Regions from separate parts of the Vibrio diabolicus genome, predicted to be linked through region 1. Evidence: predicted binding sites of a transcription regulator. Region 1 holds the regulator's gene; the other holds the start of a gene.

The links. The regulator CRP, encoded in region 1, controls carbon source genes, mostly activating them, when cyclic AMP is high. The targets are predictions, from matches to a motif close to TGTGANNNNNNTCACA.
Region 2: a site for CRP is predicted at 5,534-5,549, ahead of FR741_RS02885 (CTP synthase). Genes of this name have one in related genera too.

What each region holds. Positions count from the first base shown of each region.
Region 1 is NZ_CP042451.1:315,593-323,019, reverse strand. Features, by position in the region: gene FR741_RS01570 (ABC transporter ATP-binding protein) at 1-1,459, shown strand, start outside; gene FR741_RS01565 (TIGR02444 family protein) at 1,456-1,944, shown strand; gene FR741_RS01560 (hydrolase) at 2,032-3,039, shown strand; gene FR741_RS01555 (YheU family protein) at 3,073-3,285, shown strand; gene FR741_RS01550 (phosphoribulokinase) at 3,410-4,279, shown strand; gene crp (cAMP-activated global transcriptional regulator CRP) at 4,520-5,152, shown strand; gene FR741_RS01540 (DUF1338 domain-containing protein) at 5,298-6,089, opposite strand; gene astD (succinylglutamate-semialdehyde dehydrogenase) at 6,339-7,427, opposite strand, start outside.
Region 2 is NZ_CP042451.1:587,806-595,232, reverse strand. Features, by position in the region: gene truD (tRNA pseudouridine(13) synthase TruD) at 1-508, opposite strand, end outside; gene ispF (2-C-methyl-D-erythritol 2,4-cyclodiphosphate synthase) at 555-1,031, opposite strand; gene ispD (2-C-methyl-D-erythritol 4-phosphate cytidylyltransferase) at 1,049-1,753, opposite strand; gene ftsB (cell division protein FtsB) at 1,755-2,036, opposite strand; gene eno (phosphopyruvate hydratase) at 2,429-3,730, opposite strand; gene FR741_RS02885 (CTP synthase) at 3,809-5,449, opposite strand; gene mazG (nucleoside triphosphate pyrophosphohydrolase) at 5,661-6,458, opposite strand; gene relA (GTP diphosphokinase) at 6,662-7,427, opposite strand, start outside.

The sequences.
Region 1 (7,427 bases):
GCGTATGCGCCTTAACTTAGCTCAAGCGCTATTGTGCCGTTCTGACTTATTGCTACTCGATGAGCCAACCAACCACTTGGACTTAGACGCGGTGATGTGGCTTGAACGTTGGCTACAAAACTACCCAGGCACACTGATCCTGATCTCGCACGACCGTGACTTCCTTGACCCAATTGTTGGCCGTATTATCCACATCGAAAACCAACAATTGAACGAATACACGGGTAACTATTCGTCGTTCGAAAACCAACGAGCGCAAAAAATGGTGCTGCAGCAAGCGATGTTCGAGAAGCAACAGAAACAGATGTCGCACATGCAAAGCTACATCGACCGTTTCCGTTATAAAGCCTCTAAAGCACGCCAGGCTCAAAGCCGTATTAAAGCTTTGGAGCGCATGGAGAAAGTGTTACCCGCTCAATTCGATAACCCATTTAGCTTCCAATTCCGTGAGCCTGCGGCGCTGCCAAACCCAATCATGATGATGGATGAAGTATCGGCAGGCTACGGTGACAACCTGATCTTAGAGAAGATCCGCTTGAACTTGGTTCCTGGCAGTCGCATTGGTCTACTCGGCCGTAATGGCGCAGGTAAATCGACCTTGATCAAATTGCTCTCTGGCGAGCTTAACGCGCAAGGTGGCGATCTGACTTACTCACAAGGCGTAAAAATAGGTTACTTTGCTCAGCATCAATTAGAAACGCTGCACCCAGAGGAAACGCCGCTGCAACACATGATGCAGATCGCGCCGGATCAAACCGAACAACAGCTACGTGATTACCTAGGCAGCTTTGGCTTCCAAGGCGACAAAGCACTGGAGAAAGTCGCGCCGTTTTCGGGTGGTGAAAAAGCCCGTTTAGTGCTGGCCTTAATTGTGTGGCAAAAGCCAAACCTGTTGCTACTTGATGAACCAACCAACCACTTGGATTTGGACATGCGTCAGGCATTGACGATGGCACTGCAAACGTTCGAAGGTGCAATGGTGATTGTTTCGCACGATCGCTACTTACTGCGTGCTACAACCGATGACTTGTACTTGGTGCATGATCGTCAAGTTGCGCCGTTCGATGGTGACTTAAACGACTACTACAAATGGTTAACTGAGCAACAAAGAGCGGAACGCAAAGAAGCACAAGCTGCACAGCCAGCCAAAGATAGCGCCAACAGCGCGGCAGCGAAAAAAGAGCAGAAACGTCGCGATGCAGAATTTCGTAAGCAGACGGCGCCAATTCGCAAAACGCTGACACAATTAGAAAATAAAATGGATAAGTTAGGTGCTGCACTGGCCGAAGCTGAAGAACAATTGGCAGATAACTCACTGTATGAAGCCGAAAATAAAGCTAAACTTAACCAAGTGCTGGCTCTTCAAGCTTCTAGTAAGGCAGAGCTCGAAGAAATTGAAATGGAATGGATGTCTGCTCAGGAAGAACTGGAGCAGATGGAGCTAGAGTTTAATCAATGAGTAATCAACACGCTGAATACACACTCACCCTAGAACACCTTTGGCAGTTCAGTCTGCAATTTTATGGTGTGCGAGAAGTGAAAGAAGCGTGTTTATCATTACAGAACAATTATCACGGCAACGTGAACCTACTCCTGCTGCTCAGATGGCTCGATGAGCAGCAACTCATTTTCCAAGAAAAAGACTGGCCTCTGGTACAAAGCTGTCTGGGCCGAAGCGAAACCTTACTGCACTCTTTTCGCGACTTACGTCGCCATCTTAAGTCTCAAGTCAATGACGCTTTATATCGTGAAACCTTGCAGTTTGAGCTGCAACTAGAAAAGCAGCAACAAGCGGATTTGGTGAACTGCATTAACTCGCTCACGCTGGTCAAAAATGATGGCGCCCCACTCACGCTGAGATACTGTCGTCAACTTGGTGGTGAGCATTTGCAACAGGCCTTTGCTATTCCGGTGCCAAACATTCACCCACCAAAACGCCCATAAATCTGTAGAATACCTATAATCTTTATAAAGGATTATATTAATAAGTTCTTCAACTGACACCGAAGAACCGCATAAGAGCAGTTAGGTATGACACAATTTTTCGCAGCCGCCGGGATCAAAAACCCGCATCTTCAAACGCTTTTACCGCGTTTTATTCGCAAAAAAGCGTTGTTTACGCCGATTTGGCAAACCCTCGATACATCCGATGGAGACTTTCTCGATCTCGCATGGAGCGAGGACCCAACCCAAGAACCTGCGCAAAAAAAGCCGATTTTTGTTTTATTTCATGGACTAGAAGGCTGCTTCTATAGCCCTTACGCCAATGGCCTAATGAATGCATTTGCTCAATCCGGATGGCTGTCGGTGATGATGCATTTCCGCGGTTGTAGCGGTAAGCCAAACAAGAAAGCTCGCGCCTATCATTCTGGTGAAGTGACTGACGCCCGCCACTTCTTAGAGCACCTTGAGCAACGCTTTCCTGATAACCCCAAAGTTGCGGTTGGTATTTCTCTTGGCGGTAACATGTTGGCGAATTATTTAGCCCAATACAAAGACCACCCCATTTTGAACGCGGCGACCATTATCTCAGCGCCTTTAGACCTAGCAGCGTGTGCGAACCGTATTGAACAAGGCTTTTCGAAAGTGTATCGCCGTTACCTGCTCTCTTCGCTCAAACGCAACGCATTGCAAAAACATCACTTGTTGCATGGCGAGCTCGCTTTGTCCTACAACTCAATAAAACGTGTCACACGATTGTATGAATTCGATGATTTGATCACGGCACCACTGCACGGTTTTAAAGACGCACAAGATTATTACGATCAATGTTCTGGCTTAAGTAAATTACAACAGATCACGCTACCGACACTGATCATTCACGCCAAAGACGATCCATTCATGACCGACGATGTGATCCCGAAATTTGTTCTGCCAGATAATATTGATTACCGTCTCTTTGAGCACGGTGGGCATGTTGGTTTCCTTACAGGTTCAGCGCTCAAGCCGAAATTTTGGTTGGAAGAAGCGCTGCCAGCGTATTACGAAAGTATTGCTGCAGATTACCTTTCTGCTGTATCCAAGCAGCGAAAGCAGTAAACTAGCCGCTCATCATAAAAGTTCGAGGTATTTATGATCATTCCATGGCAAGACATTGCGCCAGAAACATTGGAAAACTTAATTCGTGAATTCGTCTTACGTGAAGGCACGGATTACGGAACCGTCGAGATTTCTTTGCAAGACAAAGTGGATCAAGTAAAAACTCAATTAGAAAAAGGCGAAGCGGTTATCGTGTTCTCTGAACTGCACGAAACCGTCGATATTCAGGTAAAAACAAAATTTTAGACCCTTCACATTTTACCGTACCCCACTCAATGACAAGGCATTGTTACGTGCTATAGTGGGTTATCGACCGTGCAGTAGCAGCCTACTGCACATTACAGGTAAGTAATTTTCGACAAGGTTTGTCATGTCAGCTAAACACCCAATTATTGCGGTTACTGGTTCATCCGGTGCCGGCACGACCACTACATCTGAAGCCTTCCGTAAGATGTTCAATATGATGAACGTTAAACCCGCATGGGTTGAAGGCGACAGCTTCCATCGCTTTACTCGCCCTGAAATGGATATAGAAATCCGTAAAGCGCGCGAGCAAGGTCGACACATTAGCTACTTTGGCCCTCAAGCTAATGACTTTCCAGGATTGGAAGAGTTTTTCCGTAAATATGGTCACGATGGCGCAGGCAGCGTACGTCGCTACCTACACACCTTTGACGAGGCCGTACCTTATAATCAAATGCCTGGAACCTTCACACCGTGGCAGGACTTACCGGAGAACAGTGACGTTCTCTTCTATGAAGGCTTGCACGGCGGTGTTGTGGATGGCGATGTTAATGTTGCGCAGCATGTGGATTTCTTGATTGGTATGGTACCAATCGTAAACTTAGAGTGGATCCAAAAGTTTGTGCGTGATACTCGTGACCGCGGTCATTCACGAGAAGCAGTAATGGATTCTATCGTGCGCTCGATGGACGATTATCTTAACTACATCACTCCGCAATTTTCTCGCACTCATATTAACTTTCAGCGCGTCCCAACGGTCGATACCTCCAACCCCCTTAATGCGAAGGGTATCCCAAGCCTGGATGAGAGCTTTGTCGTAATTCGCTTGCGTGGGATAAAGAAAGTCGACTTCCCATATCTCCTGGCTATGATTGATGGCTCATTCATGTCACGCCACAACACGATTGTCGTGCCAGGCGGTAAGATGAGCTTTGCAATGGAGCTCATAGTTCGGCCTATCCTACAACAGCTCATCGAAACAGGGAAAATTGGCTAAAAACCTGCCTGCGAAGATGTTTACTTTTCATACCGTGATCATGTGCACAGTTTTGCTTACAAAATCTCAATCATGGCACGATTAAAATCAAGAAATCGTTTTCGAAAAAGGATACTATTTCTTACCGAAACACAAGAGAGCTTGCAGCATATAAAAAGTGCTCTTATTCTAGTAGGCCTAATTCAGGCTTAGCTAAAATATGGATAGCGCAAGCGTACCCTGCAGAGGAAGTGAGATATTATGGTTCTAGGTAAACCTCAAACCGACCCAACATTAGAGTGGTTTCTTTCACACTGTCATATTCATAAGTACCCTTCAAAGAGCACGCTAATTCACGCGGGCGAAAAGGCAGAAACTTTGTACTATATCGTTAAAGGTTCTGTTGCGGTTCTTATCAAAGACGAAGAAGGTAAGGAGATGATCCTTTCTTACCTAAACCAAGGAGACTTTATTGGTGAACTTGGTCTATTCGAGGAAGACCAAGAGCGCACAGCTTGGGTTCGTGCTAAATCTCCTTGTGAAGTTGCTGAAATTTCTTTCAAGAAATTCCGTCAGCTTATCCAAGTAAACCCAGACATCCTAATGCGCCTTTCTGCGCAGATGGCTCGTCGTCTTCAAGTAACTAGCCAAAAAGTGGGTGACCTGGCGTTCCTAGACGTAACTGGTCGTATCGCTCAGACGCTTCTGAACCTTGCAAAACAACCAGACGCAATGACTCACCCAGACGGCATGCAAATCAAGATCACTCGTCAAGAAATCGGTCAAATCGTTGGCTGTTCTCGTGAGACAGTAGGTCGTATCTTGAAAATGTTAGAAGAGCAGAACTTAATCTCTGCGCACGGTAAAACTATCGTGGTTTACGGTACTCGTTAATCTCAAACCAGAGTGACGCGAACAAAATTATAAAAGCCACCAATGGCGACATTGGTGGCTTTTTATTTGTCTTGTAACCACATTAAGCTCAGAGCAACAAAAGACTAATGAGCAAGTTGGTTAGCCGAAAGGTTAACCCTAAAAGTTAGCCATTCGTACTTTCAAAGATTTTGTCCGCTGAAGCCGCCACAAAACCTGGGTACAGCTCACCGTTTTCCATCGGGTAGCGCTTAGCAAACTCGTAAAAGCCACCAGGGATAATTTCAGTGCCTTCGCTAAAGCGAACCGCCACTTTATCCGCCATGGTCGATGATTGTTCTAGCAGCACCTCAGGAGTGCCCTTCACTTCCCCGCCGTTTTCATTAATGGTAAATCCGGCCGTACGTAAGTGATCGTTTACTTGCTTCACTTCTTCGTATTCATTGAGCTGGTTAACGCTCACCGTGAAGTGGTTTGCGCCGTAACCATGCGCAGCCAACCAAGATGCATACTCACTTTCTTTAGCCAACGTTTGGTAGTCAGCAAAGCTTAAATCCCACAAGCGTCCACCATGTAAGAATGCGCTATCGTTCAGCTTGCCTGCATCGACTTGTGCCACCAGCTTTTTCACAATCTCTTGCAGCTCAGGTGAACACTCCTCAACTTTTAGCTCACTAATAAAGACTTTAGGTTGCTTCGGATCAGGGTGCTCATAGTGTTTAGCAACCAGCTTTTTACTTTCGAAAACGTAGTCACCACATGCCTGATAGCCAATGGCTACAAATGGTTTAGCTAAGGTTTCGATACCAAGAGGCGCAATATTGAAGGTACGTAAAGCTATATGATCATTAATCAGAGGCTCATCTTCTTGAAGCAGCTGATGTACTTTCGCAGCAGAGGGGCAAAGACGTTGAATGTAATCTTGCCATAGCGATTCAAATAACACATCGGGCGTCATAACGACTCCTTGTTACGAGATGTAGAGTTAAAAGGTAAGCGGAAGTTGACTGCTCGTTCACAACGAAAAGTTGTCCAGAATAATGAACGAGCAGCCATCAACCTGTGACGGTAAATGCCAGTCAGTCAACACGCTTTTCCGAGTCTTTGCTCACTTTCCGTGTTCTGCCAACGATCACTACAACCCATACCTAAATGATTCGCCGGCAAAGTGAGCCGCAATACATGGTTGCGACTCTGTTATTAAAACTTATAGCGCCACACCTGGGCTTAATGTTGCAGGCAAGATAGTCTCTTGACCTTCCATTGATGCCATCGGGTACGCACAGTAGTCTGCTGCGTAATAAGCGCTTGGACGTAGGTTACCTGACGCACCAGGACCACCAAATGGCGCATCACCACTTGCACCTGTGAGCTGGCGGTTACGGTTCACGATCCCAGCACGAATATGGTCAACGAAGTATTCCCATTCTTGGTCGTCAGTTGAAACTAAACCAGCAGAGAGACCAAAGCGCGTGTCATTCGCCAGTTCTACGGCTTTTTCTAGCCCTTCATAACGCACCACTTGCAGAAGTGGACCGAAGTACTCTTCATCTGGTAGCTCAGCAATGTTCGTTACATCAATAATGCCGGGAGAAACAAACGCCGCCTCTCCTGCTTTAGCTTCAATCAAGCTTTCACCACCAAGTGATTGTAGGTTCGCTTGTGCATCGAGAATGAACTTGGCTGCGGCAACGGAAATTTGCGGCCCCATAAATGGCGCAGGCTCTGCAAATGGTTGGTCTACGCGAATATTCTTCGTCGCTTCAACCAGTTTCGTGATGAGCGCATCACCTTTCTCACCCAATGGCACGTACAAACGACGAGCACACGTACAACGTTGACCAGCACTGATAAACGCTGACTGGATGATGGTGTACACCGTGGCATCCAAATCACCGTATTTATCAGAGATCACCATCGGGTTATTACCACCCATTTCTAGTGCTAACATCTTGCCAGGTTGACCCGCAAATTGACGGTGCAATACATGCCCTGTGTTCGCGCTGCCCGTGAACAGTACGCCATCAATGCCTTTCGCATCAGCAAGCGCAATACCGGTTTCTTTCGCACCTTGGACAAGGTTGATCACGCCTTTCGGCAGACCTGCTTCTTCCCAAAGTTTCATAGCTAGCTCGCCAGTCCAAGGTGTTTGCTCGGATGGCTTGAACACAACAGTGTTACCCGCTAGTAACGCAGGCACAATGTGACCATTTGGTAAGTGACCAGGGAAGTTATATGGCCCAAATACCGCCATCACGCCCAGTGGGCGATGACGTAACACAATTTGGTTGCCCGC
Region 2 (7,427 bases), 270 kb from region 1:
TGCCAAAACGCTGACTACCAAAGTAGTTTGGCACACCAACTTGTTTCACTTTTTCAAGGCGTTGCTCTACATCTTCAACGTCAGTCACTTCAGACAAAGTGACAACAAACTCGTTCCCTATTAAGTCTCCAGGACGCAGTTTTTTGTTGTGTCGATCAGTCGCTAAGATCTCAATACTCGGATATTGAGCTAGGAATGCCGAGAAGTCCGGCGTTTCCCCTTTCGGTAAATGGACACTCAGCCACTGTTCCGTCACCGCATGGCGGTCTTTAAGGCCTGCCCAGCTAACGTCTTTCGACTTTACGCCACAAGCTTTCGCCAACTCATTCGCAACAAAACTGGTATTTTCTCCAGTTTTTCGAATACGCACCATTAGGTGCTCGCCTTCGCCAGTAAAGGCAAAACCTAAATCCTCACGAACCTGAAAATGTTCTGGTTGCGCTTTGATTTTTGCCGATGCAACAGGCTTACCCGTTAGATAAGCCAATGAAGATAAAATATCTGACATAATGTTTTTCCGCTGTTTACACAGCATTAAGGAGCAAGTTGGTTAATTATTGCTTGAACAGAAGCACCACGGCTTCCGTTGCAATGCCTTCTTTGCGTCCAGTAAAACCGAGACGCTCTGTCGTCGTCGCTTTTACGTTAATGTTACTAATATCGGTTTCTAGGTCTTCCGCAATCGCCGCACACATCGCGTCAATATGAGGTGCCATCTTAGGTGCTTGTGCCATGATGGTGACATCGGCATTACCAAGGCGGTAGCCTTGCTCTTTGACACGACGATAAACGTCCTTCAACAATTCGCGGCTATTTGCCCCTTTCCATTTATCGTCGGTATCCGGGAAGTGACGACCAATATCACCCGCAGCAATCGCCCCGAGTAGCGCATCAGTCAAAGCATGAAGAGCAACATCACCATCTGAGTGGGCTACTAAGCCCTGCTCGTAAGGGATAGCAACACCACCGATAATGACCGGGCCTTCACCACCAAATTTATGCACGTCAAAACCGTGACCAATTCGAATCATTTTTTATCCTTTCTTTTTTAGCCGCGCTCACGGCTCAGATAAAACTCGGCTAACGCGAGATCTTCTGGCTGAGTAATTTTTATGTTATTCGCATTACCCTGGACTAAAGCAGGCGTTTCGCCCAACCACTCTAAAGCCGATGCTTCATCCGTGATGGCTACGCCTTGTTCTAATGCGTCAGCCAGTGCTCGAGTCAGTTGTTGAGTTTTAAACATTTGTGGAGTTAATGCATGCCACAATGCTTCTCTCTCTACCGTATGACCGATATCTTGTGCTGCATTTGCTCGCTTCATTGTGTCTCTCACTGGAGATGCGAGGATGCCACCCGTTGGGTGAGCGCAGCAAACATCAATCAAACGGTCAATGTCGGATGTTAATACACATGGCCTTGCAGCGTCGTGGACCAATACCCACTCGCTTTCCAGATGTTCATTGACATAGTTTAGCCCTGAAAGTACGGAATCAGCGCGCTCTTTGCCACCCGCGACTTGAATTACATCGGGATGGTTCGCGATGGTTAACTCAGGGAAATAAGGGTCACCTTCGGTAATGGCGACAACCACTTTCGAAATTCGTGGGTGCGACAGCAACTTTTCTACAGTGTGTTCCAGCACCGCTTTTCCGTCGATCAATAAATATTGCTTAGGGCGGTCAGCCTTCATTCGACTACCGACACCGGCAGCAGGAACAATTGCGACATGCGATGAGTTCACATCCAACATTTTAATGATTTTCCTCACCTATAATGCGGTAGAAAGTCTCGCCATCTTTAACTAAACCAAGCTCATGACGCGCACGTTCTTCAATCGCATCAAGACCTTGCCTTAAGTCATCAATCTCAGCAAACATTTCATTATTGCGAGCTTGTAGCTTGCTGTTCACTTGTTGCTGAACTTCAATTTCATCTTTTACTGTGTAGTAGTCAGACACTCCGTTTTTACCAAACCATAGAGTGTATTGAAGCAAGCCAAACAGTAGCGTAAGGGCTATAACAAAGATTCGCATATCGCTGCTAACATTCTGTACCGGAAGGAATTAGATAAGGTGACATATATAGCATAAATGCGAGGTTGCCTCTAGGGGAGAAAGGGAGACTCACACGCTCCTTACAAGAAATAAGCAGCAAAATGAAACAAAGACATATGAAGCTATTCTTAGCACTCACCAAAGTAAGACCAAGAAATACAAGCCTATAGATACAAAAACACCCCGCAAAATCAGGGTATTTTCAAAGCTTCAATCTAAGCGGTTAATCCAATGAAGAACTAAGCTTGAACTTCTTTAAGACCGCTTCTTTGAAACATGGAGGAGCGTGCTCATCGCTCTTAAATAAAAAACGCCCCACCGAAGTGGAGCGTTTCTAGAAAGCTATTTAGCTAAACTTATTCAATTAAGAATTAAGCTTGACCTTTAACTTCTTTAAGACCGTTGAAAGGAGCGCGCTCACCTAGAGCTTCCTCGATACGGATTAGTTGGTTGTACTTAGCAACACGGTCAGAACGGCTCATAGAACCAGTTTTGATTTGACCTGCAGCAGTACCTACCGCTAGATCAGCGATAGTTGCATCTTCAGTTTCGCCAGAACGGTGAGAGATTACTGCTGTGTAACCTGCGTCTTTAGCCATCTTGATTGCAGCTAGAGTCTCAGTTAGAGAACCGATTTGGTTGAACTTGATAAGGATAGAGTTAGCTACGCCTTTCTCGATACCTTCAGCAAGGATCTTAGTGTTAGTAACGAATAGGTCGTCACCTACTAGTTGAAGTTTGTCACCTAGTAGTTCAGTTTGGTGCTTGAAGCCATCCCAGTCAGACTCGTCTAGACCGTCTTCGATAGAAACGATTGGGAATTGGTTAGCTAGCTCAGCTAGGTAGTGGTTGAACTCTTCAGAAGTGAAAGTTTTACCTTCGCCTTTCATGTTGTAGATGCCAGCTTCTTTGTCGAAGAACTCAGATGCTGCACAGTCCATAGCTAGAGTAACGTCTTTACCTAGTTCGTAACCAGCAGCTGCAACAGCTTCTGCGATAACTTCTAGAGCTTCAGCGTTAGATTTAAGGTTAGGAGCGAAACCACCTTCGTCACCAACTGCAGTGCTGTAGCCTTTAGACTTAAGAACTTTAGCTAGGTTGTGGAATACTTCAGCACCGATACGTAGACCTTCTTTAAGAGTCTTAGCGCCAACTGGTTGGATCATGAACTCTTGGATGTCAACGTTGTTGTCTGCGTGCTCACCACCGTTGATGATGTTCATCATTGGTAGAGGCATAGAGAACTGACCAGCTGTACCGTTTAGTTCAGCGATGTGCTCGTATAGAGGCATGCCTTTAGCTGCAGCAGCAGCTTTAGCGTTTGCTAGAGAAACAGCTAGGATAGCGTTAGCACCGAATTTAGATTTGTTTTCAGTGCCGTCTAGTTCGATCATTACTGCGTCGATTGCAGCTTGGTCTTTAGCGTCTTTGCCAACTAGAGCTTCAGCGATTGGGCCGTTTACAGCTTCAACTGCTTTAAGAACACCTTTACCTAGGAAACGTGCTTTGTCACCGTCACGTAGCTCAAGAGCTTCGCGAGAACCAGTAGATGCGCCAGATGGAGCTGCCGCCATACCTACGAAACCGCCTTCTAGGTGTACTTCAGCTTCTACAGTTGGGTTACCACGTGAGTCGATGATTTCACGACCTAGAACTTTAACGATCTTAGACATTAATGTTTCCTCTCGTTTCAAATATAAATGTCAATTTTAAAGGGCAGCAGCACAACCTTCGCCGCCGCCCGTATCCTTTTACTTCTCGAATTCGCCGCGTGCGTTTTGGCCCGCAGCCTTAACGAAACCTGCAAACAATGGGTGGCCATCGCGAGGAGTCGATGTGAATTCTGGGTGGAACTGAGCCGCTACAAACCATGGGTGAGCTGGGTTCTCAATCATTTCCACTAACTTCTTGTCCGCTGATAGGCCAGAAACTTTCAGACCTGCTTTTTCGATTTGCGGACGAAGCACATTATTCACTTCGTAACGGTGACGGTGACGTTCATGGATCGTCGCGCTACCGTACAGTTCACGAGCTTTCGTCCCTTTCTCTAGGTGACATAGCTGTGAACCAAGACGCATCGTACCACCTAGGTCAGACTTTTCAGTACGCTCTTCTACGTTACCTGACTCGTCTACCCACTCTGTGATCAAACCTACCACAGGGTACTTAGTCTCTTTGTTAAATTCTGTTGAATGTGCACCTTCCATACCCGCAACGTTACGCGCGTATTCAATTAGTGCAACTTGCATACCCAAACAAATACCTAGGTAAGGCACATTGTTTTCACGTGCGTATTGAGCTGCACGGATCTTGCCTTCAATACCACGATCGCCGAAGCCACCTGGTACTAGGATCGCATCTAAGCCTTCTAGCAGCTCAACACCTTTTGTTTCGATATCTTGTGAGTCTACATATTTAATTGTGACACTTAGACGGTTTTTCAAGCCAGCGTGTTTAAGCGCTTCGTTCACAGACTTGTATGCATCTGGCAATTCAGTGTATTTACCAACCATACCGATGGTTACTTCACCAGTAGGATTTGCTTCTTCGTAAATAACCTGTTCCCACTCAGAAAGGTCAGCTTCAGGAGCTGTGATGCCAAAGCGAGCACACACAAGATCATCTAGACCTTGAGACTTGATCAATTGAGGAATCTTGTAGATAGAATCTACGTCCTTCATTGAAATTACTGCTTTTTCTGGAACATTACAGAATAGTGCGATTTTCTTACGTTCATTCGCTGGAATAACGCGGTCGCTACGGCAAACTAGGATATCTGGCTGAATACCGATAGATAGAAGTTCTTTTACAGAGTGTTGAGTTGGCTTAGTTTTCACTTCGCCCGCTGCCGCTAGGTAAGGAACAAGTGTTAGGTGCATGAACATTGCGCGCTCACGGCCTAGTTCAACGGCTAGCTGACGAATCGCTTCCATAAATGGTAGTGATTCGATATCACCAACGGTACCGCCAACTTCAACGATAGCCACATCATGGCCTTCAGAGCCAGCAATTACACGGTCTTTGATCGCGTTAGTGATGTGAGGGATAACTTGAATAGTTGCGCCTAGGTAGTCACCACGACGTTCTTTACGAAGTACGTCGGCATAAACACGACCTGCAGTGAAGTTGTTACGCTTGGTCATCTTGGTACGGATGAAACGCTCGTAGTGACCAAGGTCAAGGTCAGTCTCTGCGCCATCTTCTGTAACGAACACTTCACCGTGCTGAGTAGGGCTCATTGTGCCCGGGTCAACGTTGATGTAAGGGTCAAGCTTCATCATAGTCACTTTAAGACCACGAGCTTCTAGAATAGCCGCAAGAGATGCTGCTGCAATACCTTTACCTAGAGAGGATACAACCCCGCCAGTAACAAAAATGTAATTTGTCGTCATGTTTAACCTGAAATTGGTTGAATGAGGGAAATGGAGTGCTTCTGGACGGGAGATAAATATACCAGAAGCTCCTTACCGCCACAACGTGAAATCTATCACACCGTAATTTTTTATTTTTTGCTTCAAATCAAAGTGAGCAAAGACAAACCAAAGTCCGTTTTCGTGTTAAGAGGCAAACTGGCCTCATATTGTATATTCCGCTTATTTTCCCCTATCTAGACTCTTCTCGCTTTACTTCATCCCAGAAATCGTCGAGCTCTGATAAAGAACAATCTGTAAGCGCTTTGCCTGACTGCTGGACCTTTCCTTCAACTTGCTTAAAACGTCTCGCAAACTTTAAGTTTGCTTTCCCTAGTGCGACTTCTGGATTTTTATCAAGATGGCGTGCCAAATTGACGGTCGCAAATAGCAAATCGCCGAGTTCCAACTCCACTTTTTCTTCATCAGGCTGAACTTGTAATGCTTCTTCCATGACTTCATCAATTTCTTCTCGCACCTTATCGACGACCGGGCCAAGAGAGTCCCAGTCAAATCCATATTTCGCACATTTTTTCTGTATCTTTGTAGCACGAGAAAGTGCTGGCAAAGAGTTTGGTATTGAGTCTAGGATACTTTCTTCCGCTTTGCCTACCTGCGCTTTTTCTTTTGCTTTTTCGGCTTCCCAGTTGGCGTTGATTTCCTCGTCCGATTCAAACTCAACATCTGAAAAAACATGCGGATGACGGCGAGTCAGTTTTTCATTCACAGTTTCGACAACATCCGAAAAGTCGAACAGCTCTTGCTCTTTCGCTAATTGACTGTAAAAAATCACCTGGAACAACAAATCACCCAACTCTTCTTGTAAGTTCGGCCAATCACGGTTTTGAATCGCGTCCACCACTTCGTAAGTTTCTTCGATGGTGTGCGGAACGATGGTGTCAAAGGTTTGTTTTAAGTCCCAAGGGCAACCGTTTTCTGGGTCACGCAACTTCGCCATGATTTGTTCTAATTGTTCAATTGGATGACTCATTTTTTGTTCCTTTAAACCTTTCTACTAAAGAAAAAGGTGAGCGGCCAAAACCACTCACCTTTGTTATACGTTGATCAATTCTCTAAATAATTGAAGCTGTAGCTAGGCGGCAAGCGAGCGAGACTCCTGAGCATAGCTCGTCTATGTGATGGAGCGAGTGAGCGCAGTCAACAACGCTATCAGCTTCAAGTATGACGAGAATTTTAGCCAAGGCGTTTCACCGTCATCACATCCTTAATCTGCTCAACACGTTTAGAAACACGAGAAAGCACCTCAATATTGGTGACTTCTAGATCAAAGTCCATGATGGCGAGTTGACGTCTGTAATCGACTCGGTTCTTCATACTGGTCACTTTGATCTTTTCGTTGGCGAACAGTGTCGTAATGTCTTTGAGTAGACCACCTCGCTCCATCGCTTCAACACGGACGGTGAGGATGTATGACCCGACGAAGCCGCTGCCCCAGACAGTATCGATGATACGCTCTGGCGCGTGATGGCGCAGTTCTTCTAGCTGTTCACAGTCACTACGGTGTACTGAAATCCCACGACCTTGCGTTATGTAACCACAGATATCGTCACCTGGAATTGGCTGACAGCAACGTGCTAGGTGTGTCATTAGGTTATCGACGCCTTCTACTACAACTGCGTCTTTTTTCGGTCGGCTTTGCGCGGGTGATTTGTGCTCAGCTTCTTGCAGTTTTTCCAGTGCTTGCTGGTCTTCTTCCTCTGCCGTTGGCTTGTTAACTAACGCGTTAATATGGTTAATGATTTGGTTGATACGCAAATCACCGCTACCTACCCCAACATACAATTCATCTGGTGTTTTGACATTAAACCGCTTGAGGGCGTAATGCTCTGCATCTTTTAACGTTGCGCCAATTTTGGCTAACTCATGCTCAAGGATTTCACGACCCGCTTCAAGGTTCTTCTCACGGCTTTGTTTTCGGAACCAGGCGTTAATTTTGGCA